4 regions of the Paenibacillus sp. FSL R5-0887 genome follow, and region 1 is predicted to be linked to each of the others. Evidence: riboswitches for the same ligand, from Rfam matches in the RefSeq annotation. Region 1 holds a riboswitch; each other region holds the start of a gene.

The links. Region 1 has a riboswitch for thiamine pyrophosphate ahead of MKY14_RS03705 (ABC transporter ATP-binding protein). Riboswitches for the same ligand answer to the same signal wherever they lie in the genome.
Region 2: another riboswitch for thiamine pyrophosphate. It lies ahead of MKY14_RS00345 (thiamine phosphate synthase); the one in region 1 lies ahead of MKY14_RS03705 (ABC transporter ATP-binding protein).
Region 3: another riboswitch for thiamine pyrophosphate. It lies ahead of MKY14_RS25295 (ABC transporter substrate-binding protein); the one in region 1 lies ahead of MKY14_RS03705 (ABC transporter ATP-binding protein).
Region 4: another riboswitch for thiamine pyrophosphate. It lies ahead of thiC (phosphomethylpyrimidine synthase ThiC); the one in region 1 lies ahead of MKY14_RS03705 (ABC transporter ATP-binding protein).

Annotation. Positions count from the first base shown of each region.
Region 1 is NZ_JBBOCE010000001.1:822,452-825,590, forward strand. Features, by position in the region: gene MKY14_RS03700 (ABC transporter permease) at 1-489, opposite strand, end outside; gene MKY14_RS03705 (ABC transporter ATP-binding protein) at 470-1,165, opposite strand; TPP riboswitch at 1,364-1,467, opposite strand; gene MKY14_RS03710 (amino acid ABC transporter substrate-binding protein) at 1,690-2,526, shown strand; gene MKY14_RS03715 (amino acid ABC transporter permease) at 2,580-3,139, shown strand, end outside.
Region 2 is NZ_JBBOCE010000001.1:78,964-82,102, reverse strand. Features, by position in the region: gene thiH (2-iminoacetate synthase ThiH) at 1-181, opposite strand, end outside; gene MKY14_RS00355 (thiazole synthase) at 215-982, opposite strand; gene thiS (sulfur carrier protein ThiS) at 1,038-1,241, opposite strand; gene MKY14_RS00345 (thiamine phosphate synthase) at 1,280-1,885, opposite strand; TPP riboswitch at 1,999-2,100, opposite strand; gene MKY14_RS00340 (SDR family oxidoreductase) at 2,188-3,060, opposite strand.
Region 3 is NZ_JBBOCE010000002.1:1,672,461-1,675,599, forward strand. Features, by position in the region: gene MKY14_RS25290 (hypothetical protein) at 1-1,268, shown strand, start outside; TPP riboswitch at 1,427-1,537, shown strand; gene MKY14_RS25295 (ABC transporter substrate-binding protein) at 1,699-2,748, shown strand; gene MKY14_RS25300 (thiamine-binding protein) at 2,827-3,120, shown strand; gene MKY14_RS25305 (ABC transporter permease) at 3,117-3,139, shown strand, end outside.
Region 4 is NZ_JBBOCE010000002.1:2,817,634-2,820,772, reverse strand. Features, by position in the region: gene thiC (phosphomethylpyrimidine synthase ThiC) at 1-1,559, opposite strand, end outside; TPP riboswitch at 1,663-1,772, opposite strand; gene MKY14_RS30380 (beta-galactosidase) at 1,844-3,139, opposite strand, start outside.

The sequences.
Region 1 (3,139 bases):
ACCAAATGTTAATAATAAGTCCTTGTAAGTCTGGCCACTTGTACGAAGTCCATCATATGTACTCACTACGACTGGAAAAAAAGCCGTCAAAAACACCACAGCCACTTTGCTCCACAGCGTATATCCGAACCACATAATAAAAATGGGGGATAGCGCAATTAATGGGACCGTCTGGCTAATGATAAGGAAGGGATAGATGGCCTTTTCTACGGGGCGAAACAGGAACATTCCAATGCCCAGCAATACACCAAAAATCACAGAAAGGACAAAACCCACCAGTATCTCCTGTAACGTCGCCAATAAATGCTGTCCAAATAATAATTGCCTGTGCTCGATCAATGCGATGCCAATAGATGAAGGTGCAGGGAGAATAAAGGCTGGAATCAAGTGAAGGCGAACAGCTGACTCCCAGATTACAAGAATGAGCAGTACCAGAAGAAGGAAGGGACCATAGTTGTCTAGATGTTTTTTAAAAGGTATAGGTTGCATGCAATCTTCGCTCCAACTCTGCCCGTAGTGCTATAAACCGGGGTTCATAGTTCATCTTATAATGTCTTGGTTTTGGTAGATCGACATTGATCTCCTGTAATTCGCTGTGCGTACCGCCAGATAATAAATAAATCCGGTCACTGAGCAATAGTGCTTCTTCCAGATCATGAGTGATGAGCATAATCGTCTGATTCAGTTCACCCCATAACTCCAACAGCCAACGGTGTATCTCACGTTTGGTCATGGCATCGAGAGCGCCAAAGGGCTCATCCAGCAGCATAAGACCACTTCCGTCTCCAGCCACTAAGGTGCGCAGAAATGCTACTCGCTGTTTCATACCTCCCGAAAGTTCATGGGGATAAGCCTTCTCTACATCTGTTAAGCCGAAGCGGGCCAACATTTCCCGAATCTGAGTGATCGTTTTCTGTTTACTAAATCTGGGCTTGATCTCCCAGGGCAAAAGGCAGTTGTCGAGCACCGTTCTCCAAGGCAGCAATAAATCCTGCTGAGGCATATAAGCGATCTGACCTAAACGACTAGCGGTTGAGGGGAGCGTAGGGAGTTTTATTTTTCCATGAGTAGGTTCGAGTAAACCGGCAACCGTTTTGAAAAATGTGCTTTTCCCGCATCCGCTAGCACCTACTACGGAGACGAATTCCCCTTGCCTGATATCCATGGATAGATTTGCGAATACAGGGGGTTGTTCAGTTTCCGGAAAAGAGTAGGTTAGGCCTTGAATAGATAAAATGGTCGTGATGATCTAACCTCCTAATATTTTTGTGGAGCGTCTAAACAAATAAAGACCCATCCATTTCCAGAGGAAATGAATGGGTCAAAAAGTTCATTCTGCATAATAACACTTAACATGCTTGATGAAAATTCTGCTCCACTTCCCTCCGCTGGTATGATCCAGATCAGGTTCCAAGGGTCCGGAGCTTGAAGCTCCGTCTCAGTCGGCCGACTCCCCTAGTGAAATAACAGGTCCATATTAATTTGTTTATAAATATACCATATCTTTCTGAGAAGTAAAGAGAGAAAGAAGTGAAGGATTAATCCAAGATTGGGTAAGATATAAGTAGAAATCTAGTTAATATTACAATTCCGATGTATATAATCGGAAAAAAGTATTGACGATCATGTGATGGCAGTGTACTATTCAATTTACCGGAAAAAAACCGGATAGAGAGAGGGGATTTAATAATGAAAAAATGGAGTTTAACTATTATATTGGCGTTAACCGTGGTTCTTGTAGCGGCTTGCGGCAATAATTCGAATACCAATACGGCTGCTGAACCAACAGCTGGAACGAATGGTGGAGCAGCATCTTCAGCGCAAAACAGTTTGGAGGCTGTGAAGGCCAGCGGCAAATTGCGGATAGGTACAGAAGGGACTTATGCACCTTTTACTTATCATGACACTGCGGGGAAATTGACGGGTTTTGACGTGGAAATTGCCGAAGAAGTAGCCAAACGTTTAGGTGTTGAAGCTGAATTTTTTGAAACTCAGTGGGATGGTATTTTTGCTGGGATGGATGCGAAACGGTTTGATGTCATTTTTAATGAAGTTTCCATTAACGAAGATCGCAAAGTGAAGTATGATTTCTCTGAACCCTATATTGTATCCAAGGCAGTATTGATCGTGAGCGAAAACAATGAGGATATTAAGACCTTTGCTGATCTAAAGGGTAAAAAAGCCGGACAATCCCTGACCAGTAACTTATCCGACATCGCTCGTGAGAACGGTGCTGAAATCGTAGCTACGGACGGTTTCAATCAAGCGATGGACCTGCTGACTTCGGGACGTATTGATGCAACTGTGAATGATGGCTTGTCTTATCTGGATCTGAAAAAACAAAAACCAGATGCAAAAATTAAAGTGGTTGATGAGATTCCTGAAGGCTCACAAAGTGCCGCGGTATTCCTGAAAGGCAATGATGAGCTGGTGAATGCGGTCAGTGATGCGATTAAAGAGATGAAAAGTGATGGAACGTACTTGAAAATTTCCGAGAAATACTTTGGAGCTGACGTTTCAAAATAATACAAGGCTAGCAAGGCTAATTAAGCCTAGAAGCTAAAAAGGATGTCTGAATAATGGATGACCGCAAAATACAAATTTTCTTAGATACACTGCTACCCCTGCTTAAAGCCGGGGTGGCTTTTACCATTCCGTTGGCGCTACTTTCCTTTGTGCTTGGATTGATTTTGGCGATCCTAACCGCGTTGGCACGTCTTTCACCGTGGGTAATTCCGAAGCTAATCGCCCGTTTTTATGTATGGGTCATTCGGGGAACCCCGTTGTTAGTGCAGCTATTTATTATATTTTATGGTTTGCCGGCTGTTGGTATTGTACTCGACCCTTTCATTGCCGCCACCATTGGATTTACCCTTAGCGTAGGGGCTTATTCATCGGAAATCGTACGCGCTGCTATCCTGTCGATACATAAAGGCCAGTGGGAAGCTGCCTTCTCAGTCGGGATGACTCGTGGGCAGGCTCTGCGCCGCGTAATTCTGCCACAAGCTGCACGCGTTTCTGTACCGCCGTTATCCAATTCTTTTATTAGCTTGGTCAAAGATACATCGCTTGCAGCGATCATCACCTATACGGAGATGTTTAGAACTGCTCAGCAGGTAGCCTCTACCACTTATGAGCC
Region 2 (3,139 bases), 740 kb from region 1:
GTGCAGCCAACGCCATCTCCTCTAGCAGCGGCGTTGCTGCCGGAGAGAGCAATGCCAGCAAATCATTTTCGTTCAGCTTGTCTTTTCCAAGCGCCCGCTTAACGTCATCCTCCCGGAACTCCTTCCACAGCTGCTCATAAGGATACTGCTCCAAGCGGGCCAGTGTGTCAAAAAAGCTCATGCTAATCTTCCCTCCTTTCGTGACCTATCAAATTCAGTTCAAAAATCCAGTCAACGGTGACGAAGCAAAAGCAACTTCTTCTACAGGACCGAGTCCTGCCAAATAAGCTTTGCGGCCAGCGGCTATCGCCTCGCGGAACGCTTCCGCCATGACGAGCGGATTACGTGCCGTTGCAATAGCCGTATTAAGCAGAACAGCAGCGGCCCCCATCTCCATTGCTTCCGCCGCTTCCGAGGGCTTGCCAATTCCGGCGTCTACAATAATCGGCAAATTCACTTCTTCAATAAGAATACGCACAAGCTCCTTAGTGCGCAGGCCGCGATTCGTCCCGATCGGCGCACCAAGCGGCATCACAGCAGCAGCACCGGCATCTCTCAGACGTAAAGCAGCCGAAAGGTCCGGACTCATATAAGGCAGTACTACAAAACCCTCCGCTGCTAAAATCTCTGTAGCTCGTATGGTCTCCAGATTATCTGGAAGCAGGTATTTCTGATCATTGATCACTTCGATCTTGACCCAGTTCCCCAGTCCCGCAGCTCTTGCTAATCTTGCAATACGGACTGCCTCTTCCGCTGTACGCGCTCCTGAGGTATTAGGCAGAAGAGTCATGTGACCGGGAATGTGGTTCATGATATTTTCTGCTCCACCTTGCGGGTCCACTCGGCGAAGCGCTACAGTAATCACCTGAGAACCAGAGCTTGCGATCACTTCGGGGATCAACGTATTCCGGCTATATTTTCCGGTTCCGATAAATAATCTACTGGTTAATTCGATGCCGCCAATATGTAACGGGTCATGCATGAAATTACCTCCCTTTGGTTCGTATAAATTTCTCAAAATTCTATACCGCTCCATCTCAACCCCCACCAACAAAGTGCACCAGTTCCAAACGATCATCCTCGCTCAGAGCAGTACTTTCATAATTCTCCTTACTGACAATTTCTCCATTCAGCTCAATGATCATCAGACGACCCGACCACTCAGGAAGACTGATCAAATCAGCTATAGTTTGAATACCACCAGAACACTCTGCGGATTTCCCGTTAATCAACAGCTTCATTCTGAATCACCCCCTTCGCCCATGCTGTTACCTCCAGGCTATGAATGAACCGCCTTATGAATAGCTTTGGCGGCCTCATAAGGATCATCCGCTCCGCAAATACCGGACATCACAGCAACTCCTGCCGCACCTTGTCTAATGATCTGCGCCGCATTAGCGGGGCTAATTCCTCCAATCGCAATTACAGGAATAGAGCTGGTCTCCACCGTTTCTGCAAGCAGCTCTAACCCACGTGCGGGCAGCCCTAACTTGCTATCCGAGGGAAATACATGACCAAACAAGCAATAATCAGCTCCCTGCTCTGAGGCATTCGCCGCTTCTTCCGGAGAATGAACCGATCTCCCCAGCCGAAGCTGAGGTGCAATTCGCCGGGCTGTAACCGGACTCAGACTGTGCCAAGCCAACTGAACCCCCGCGGCACCAGCTGCCAATGCTACATCGATCCGGTCGTTGATTATCAGTTTGGTAGCGGGCATACCGGCAGCCAACAGCTGCTGTGCCGCAGCGAGCAGTTCGCATGCAGGACATTGCTTATCTCTCAGGTGAATATAATCGACCCATGTCTGCACCGTGACAGCTAGTTCAACAAAATGTCTCAGCTGTAGCTTGCCGTCTGATATTAGATGGATCTCAGCTTGCAACATCACGATCTCCTCTCTCACTTCCCTGTAGGTCAGTAAAAAACAAAAAAACTGCCCCCCGTAAGGAAGGCAGTCAGAATCTGTATATAGACGGCACTACAAATAGCCCGACAACAGAAATTCGTTCTCCACTTCCCTACGCTGGTCTTAACCAGATCAGGTTCAAAGGGTCCGGAAATCCATTCCGTCTCAGCCAATCGGCACCCCTAGTGACATAAATATACAATTTTAAAATGCTAACGTGGTTTATAGTAACATATTTTTTTATTGAAATACACCCATTTATTCACATTAGCTGTACTGATCTAACCGTTTACTACCTCGCCACCATTTACATGAATAACCTGTCCAGTCACATAACTGGAATCGTCAGAGGCCAGATATACATAGGCTGGTGCCAGCTCTTCTGGTTGTCCAGGCCGTTTCATAGGCTGTGTACCTCCAAACTCGCTAACCTGTTTTGCATCAAAGGTAGAGGGAATCAGCGGTGTCCAGATTGGACCTGGTGCAACACCGTTTACCCGTATGCCCTTCTCTGCCAGATTCGTGGACAAGGATCGTGTGAAGCTAAGAATAGCTCCTTTAGTTGATGAATAGTCCAGCAGCTGCGGGCTTCCGCGATAAGCGGTAATTGAAGTTGTATTTATAATTGTAGATCCTGCTTTTAAATGAGGCATAGCTGCTTTTGTTAAATAGAACATCGCAAATATATTCGTACGGAAAGTACGCTCAAGCTGCTCGGAAGTAATATCCTCGATCTTAGCTTGCGGATGTTGCTCTGCCGCGTTATTGATGAGAATATCAAGCTTTCCTAAGCCCTCCACCGTCTGTTTAATAAGATCCTTACAGAATTTCTCGTCACCGATATCACCTGGAATTAGGATACATTTGCGGCCTTCCTGCTCGACCTGACGTTTAGTTTCCTCTGCATCTGAGTGTTCATTAAGATATGAAATGACCACATCAGCGCCTTCTTTAGCAAAAAGCACAGCAACTGCACGCCCAATTCCGCTGTCTCCACCGGTAATTAACGCCGCCTTGTCTTGCAGTTTACCTGCTGCTTTATAATTTGCCGGCTCGTATTTGGGCAGCGGCGTCATTTCACTCTCAATCCCTGGCTGATGATGCTGCTCCTGTGGGGGTAAGGTTTTTGTAGCTTGTTTATTGTTGCCTGACATCTTCCCTATCTCCTCTCGTTAAGCAAATTGATAGTTAACTGATCGTCTTAGGATGGCACAACTATGCACGTTTATACGC
Region 3 (3,139 bases), on a different contig from region 1:
CCCATGAACGAATGGAGCGCACCTATTTACCGTTTGCTGCACATGTCCTTTTTCCACGCAGGAAGGATGCCGACTCGTTTCGCCGTTTTTCCAGAGTAAATAATCTCGACTGCATTCTGGAGATTCCGCAGCAATCTATATTTTTCAAAATTCTCTCGACGGATATATTCATATGCCCTTTTCAGCTTGGATTCGTGACGATACGTGTCCAGCTGGAGGGGGATTCAATTCCCTTTAGTATTGCCCTAGAATTCGCAGATCGTTTCCGTGCGCTAGAGAATACCTTCATACAGGATGATTACACTTATATTCATTGCGGGGAACAGACCTATGAGATGGTAGAGGATTTTGTCTTCCGAAATTTGGTGGATGGACTGGAGCCATATCTGGATCAATCGGATATCAATGGGGCTTATTTCGAGACCCTTCCTTTTTTCGTAGATGAAAGAATGCAGGTGCAAGCTTTTTATGGCTTTCAGAATGAAGAAAGCTCTGATGAGATTAGTGTAAATCTGCGCTATCGTGCCTCACAGCTTGATGGAATTGATCTGAACGGAAAGCCCTATGCCAGTGCCAGCGATCCAGCATATATTGCGAACTATTGTCATGAACACTCCTATAATCGCTGGGGTCCAGACACGTATTATATGATGAATGAGCAGACCTTTTGCTGCATGACCCGCGCTGAACAGGAGATTGCTGTTAGTCTAGCCAACCAGATGTACGGGCAATATTATTACGGATTTTTACTCAATATTTTCCACAAAATCGTTCTGCTAAAGCTAGCCAATATGCACTCCCGACTTCGGATTAATCATGATTATGAGGAAATAGACAATCTAATCTACTCCATTAATAAGTTCTCGGCAAAGTTCTACTTCTTGGAGTTGATTTCCCAGTCGCAGGGCCGGGAGATATTTCTTCAGCTGCGTAAAGTATACGGAAACGATGCTTTGTTCGAGGAAGTGAAAGAAACCTTAAATGACCTGTTTCAGTATCAGGATAAGTTTCAATCCAAGCGACGGGATAATCTGCTGATGATTCTTACTGTATTTACGGTAGTAAGCGGGATTTACGGCATGAATCAGGTCATTGACGATCTGGATGGAAAGATTCAATGGAGTAAAATGATTGGTTATTCTCCCTTTGAATTTCTTGCCCTCTTCGTGATCATGAGCGGGATTCTGATCAGCGTTGTCCTCACGCTAGGGGCGCTGGTTAGTGAGCTTAAACGGCGTCACCGCAAGAAATATAAAGATCTAGACTAGCAAAAAAGAAACTACTGGATTGGAAAAATTCAGGAGTGCACTACTAGACATTCCGAGTACAGCCGTCTATAATACACCGTATGCGAGAAATATAAGATATAAAGTATGGGTACAAAACTTATGCTTACTTATATTGCACATAGAAATACCCGTTAACTTCATAGAACCAGGGGTGCTGGAATTGGCCGGCTGAGATTGTATCCCACAAGATACTGACCCTTATACCTGATCTGGATAATGCCAGCGTAGGAATCGCCAATTGGTTCTGGTCCCTGTGACCTTAACTAACCTTGCGCCAAGCCAGCGTCCCGATCACTCGGGGCGCTTTTTTTGTAAGATCACTAAAAGATGTAGAAAAACGTACATACTACAACTTACGGTTCATGTTGTGAAGACGGGATTCTTGTAACCTTAAAGGAGAGAAGAAGACATGCACCTTAAAAAAGCACTTACGTTGTGCCTCACCTGTGTACTCATTCTTGCCATTGCCGGATGCGGCAGCAACAATGGGAATACAGCCGGAAACAAAGCAAATGCTACTGATCCAACTGCTTCGGCTGGGACGGATGCTCCAAAAGAGCTCACCAAAGTTAAAGTCGCACTCGACTGGACACCGAACACAAATCATACCGGTCTATACGTAGCTAAGGATCTTGGTTACTACGCTGAAGAAGGTCTGGACGTCGAGATCGTTCAGCCAGGCGCAGCGGGTTCTGATACTATGGTTACTTCTGGCGAAGCCGCATTTGGCATCAGCGCCCAAGAAGGATTAACGCTAGCCCGTCTACAAGGCGTGCCCCTTGTCTCGATAGCAGCTATTATTCAGCATAATACGTCGGGATTCGCTGCTCCAGTAGATCGCAATATTAAATCACCAAAGGATTTTGAAGGTAAAACCTACGGAGGCTGGGGCTCACCGGCCGAAGAAGCAGCCATGAAAGCTATCATGGATCCTGAAGGTGGCGATGTGAAAAAGGTGAAGCTGATCAGTATCGGTGAAGCTGATTATTTTACCGCCGTCAAACGTGACATTGATTTCGCCTGGATTTTCTACGCTTGGACTGGTGTTGAGGCTGAGTTGCGTGGCGAGCCATTGGATATGCTGTACTTAAAGGATTATGCGCCGCAGCTCGATTATTACACGCCTGTGCTGACGACGAGTGAGAAGCAAATTGCAGATCATCCTGATCTGGTGAAGGCCTTCATGAAAGCCACATCAAAAGGTTATCAATATGCCATAGATCATCCGGAAGAGGCTGCCGGTATGTTATCGAAGGCCGTTCCTGACCTGGACGCCGACCTTGTCCTAGCTAGCCAAAAATGGCTTAGCCCAAAATACAAGGACGATGCTGCCCGCTGGGGCGAGCAAAAAACCGAGGTCTGGCAAAATTACGGCGACTGGATGTATGATCTGAAGTTGCTGGATAAACCGCTGGATGCTGCTAGTGCATTCAGTAATGATTTTTTACCGGCGGAGTAAACAACAATTGTAATGAATTACTTCGTTATCAAAGTTGGCTTTTTGAACTTACCTTATAAAATGAGAGGATTGATTATTGTGGCTAACACCCTACTAAGCATTCAAGTAATTCCAAAAACTCCGAACAATGAGGATTCCATCCCATACGTAGATAAAGCGATTGAGGTCATTCAGAAATCCGGCGTTAAACATCAAGTGAATCCACTGGAAACCACAATGGAAGGTGAGCTTAGCGAGCTGCTGGAGGTTGTGCGTCAGATGCAGGAGGCGTTGATCGAAGCAGGCAGTCCAAGCGTAATTTCGCAGATCAAAATCGCTCATAATCCTAACGGAATCAGCATGGATAAATTGACGGAGAAATATCGGCCGTGAGATCGACCTGGAAGCTAAT
Region 4 (3,139 bases), on a different contig from region 1:
AGCGCTCGCTCAGGATCTAACGATAAATGAAATTGATCACGCCAACGAAATTCAAAACGGGCTTTCGAAAGAGCATTATCCCGGTCTTGTGCTCCTTTATGCCCTTTCGCCAAATCTGCGGCATGAGCCGCTATTTTATAAGTAATGACCCCTATACGTACATCTTCCTTATTAGGCAGGCCAAGATGTTCCTTCGGAGTTACGTAACATAACATAGCTGTACCGAACCAACCAATCATCGCTGCACCTATAGCAGAGGTAATATGATCATAACCAGGCGCAATATCTGTAGTCAGTGGACCTAATGTATAAAAAGGGGCTTCGTTACAAGTTTCAAGTTGCTTATCCATATTCTCTTTAATCAAGTGCATCGGCACATGTCCTGGACCCTCTACCATCACCTGTACATCATGACTCCAAGCTATAGCTGTTAATTCACCTAACGTCTCTAACTCGGCAAATTGTGCTTCATCATTCGCATCAGCAATCGAACCCGGACGTAATCCATCGCCTAGGGAAAAAGAAACATCGTACAGCTTCATGATTTCACATATCTCTTCAAAATGTGTATATAAAAAGTTCTCTTGATGATGCGCAAGACACCATGCCGCCATGATGGAGCCACCTCTTGAAACAATGCCTGTCATACGTTGTGCAGTCAACGGGATATAACGAAGCAGAACCCCCGCATGAATGGTAAAATAATCAACCCCTTGCTCCGCTTGCTCAATGAGCGTATCACGGTATACTTCCCACGTTAAATCTTCCGCTTTCCCATTCACTTTTTCCAACGCTTGATAGATAGGCACCGTTCCAATAGGAACAGGAGAATTACGGATGATCCACTCGCGTGTCGTATGAATGTTTTTACCTGTTGAGAGATCCATTATATTATCTGCACCCCAGCGGGTGGCCCATCTCATCTTCTCTACCTCTTCCTCTATGGATGAGGATACTGCGGAATTTCCTATATTGGCATTGATCTTCACTAAAAAATTGCGTCCAATAATCATTGGTTCACTCTCTGGATGATTGATATTCGCTGGAATGATGGCGCGGCCGCGGGCTACTTCATCTCTTACAAATTCCGGTGCCACATTCTCACGAATCGCAACGTATTCCATTTCCGAAGTAATAATCCCTTTGCGTGCATAATGCATTTGAGAGACATTACGCCCCTTTTTCGCTCGCAAAGGTTTTCTATGGAGCGCTGGAAACACTTCCGCCACAGCTTTTCCCGTTGCATTCCCGTTATCTTCAGGCTTCATGGTTCTTCCTTCGTACGCTTCCGCATCCCCTCGTTCCTCAATCCAGCTTAGACGATTGGGCTCTAACCCCTGACGAATATCAGTATGAATATTAGCATCCGTGTAAGCCCCGCTTGTGTCATAGACATGAATTGGGGCATTCTCCTCTTCGCCGTCTATGCCCGCAGTTGGACTAAGTGAGATCTCCCGCATAGGCACCTGAATATCAGGCCGTGAACCCTTTACATACACTTTTTGACTTGCTGGAAAAGCTGATAGATTGATTGGATCGTTGTTCAATTCGCTTGTCATCTCAATTCCTCCTATAAGGTGATTTGATCAAGCGGAGACGGTCTACTCCCCCACAAATAGAAAAGGCCACATCTGTATAAGATGCGGCCTTAGAGTAGACAAATAGAAATAGAACTCCATTTCCTCCGCTGGCATTATCCAGATCAGGTTTGACGGTCGATAGTTATAACTATCCTCTCAGCCTGGTCCCACCAAGCTCCCGTGACTATATAATTGCTACTTCAAAGTATAACCGAAAAGAGAAAATTATCCAAATCTACTCAAATGTGAGATCAATGTATACGTTAGTTTAACACCAATACCCCAAATCCTTCCAGAAGCACCTCGCCCGACAATGTTGTGCCGCTCAGTAAATCTGTTTTGGTCTCATGAAGATGGATCGTGACAGGAGTCTCACTATAATTAAGCAAAAAAGCATAACTGGAAGAAGCTCCGGTACGGACTTGCAGTTCTACCTCTTCTGGGAGCTCCAGCCAATCTGCTGGTGATTGTAGATCAATTAAATTTATGATCTCAGCCGCTGCCTGTTCATTAAATACGGCTCCGTAATACCAAACCTCACCCTTGCCGCGACGATTTCTAGTTACCGCCGGTTTTCCCGCATAATAATCAGAGGCGTAGACCGCCATCACTTCAACCGAAGCTTCCTCTATTTTGAGAATATCATTAAAGTCATCTGCTCCTGTAACGACTTCGGTCACGCCCGACCAGCTAATTGTTGTTGGCTGACGACTGCCCTTAACCATTGTGAATTCTTCAACTGTGATCCCGCATAGATCCTTAGCAGCACCTGGGAAAGGACGCATATAACATTGTCCGCGCTCATCCTTATAGCCGGTTCTACAGCCGAAGATCAGTTTGCCGCCTTGCTGAACATATTCATCCAGCAGTGCTGCTGTCTCATCTGTCATAATCGCTGGGTGAGGATAGATAAGCACGTCGTACCTTGCAAGCTCCTCCAGCGTTGTTTTTTTGCGTAAATAGAGTACGTCATTCGGGATATGCTTCCGCTGAAGCGCCTTGTACCACTCCTTATTGCTCTTCCACATAAACGGGCCATGCCAAACATCGTATTCTCCATCCCACTCATTGTCATAATCACGAACAATAGCAATGTTAGCCTGATTACGAGTACCGACAAACGCATGACCTGCTGCTGCCAGCTCCTGACCGATCTGCCCCGCTTCCCGCACTCTCCGGTTAGGCTGATTATGATAGTCATTGATTCCATGCCAATAAATTTCATTGCCCATCGTAGCTGTCCGCCAGCGGAAATATAACACCATATCTGCTCCATGAGCGATCGACTGATAGGTCCATAACCGCATCTGCCCGGGCTTTGGAGAAGGCATATCCATCCGGTTCACCCAGCCACCCGGGCCCGACTGCTGCTCCATAATGCAGAAATTCGGGGATATCGAACGAACAACAGATAACGACAGTCCCCAGCCTCTATCATTCAGCGGATTCCGCTCATTCGGGTCATAAAAAATAGTAGAGAACTGAGGATAGGAATCATAGCTGAAGAAATCCAACAGTTCATCCGTCATTTCATGGCTATCGAGATGCCCGAACAGACC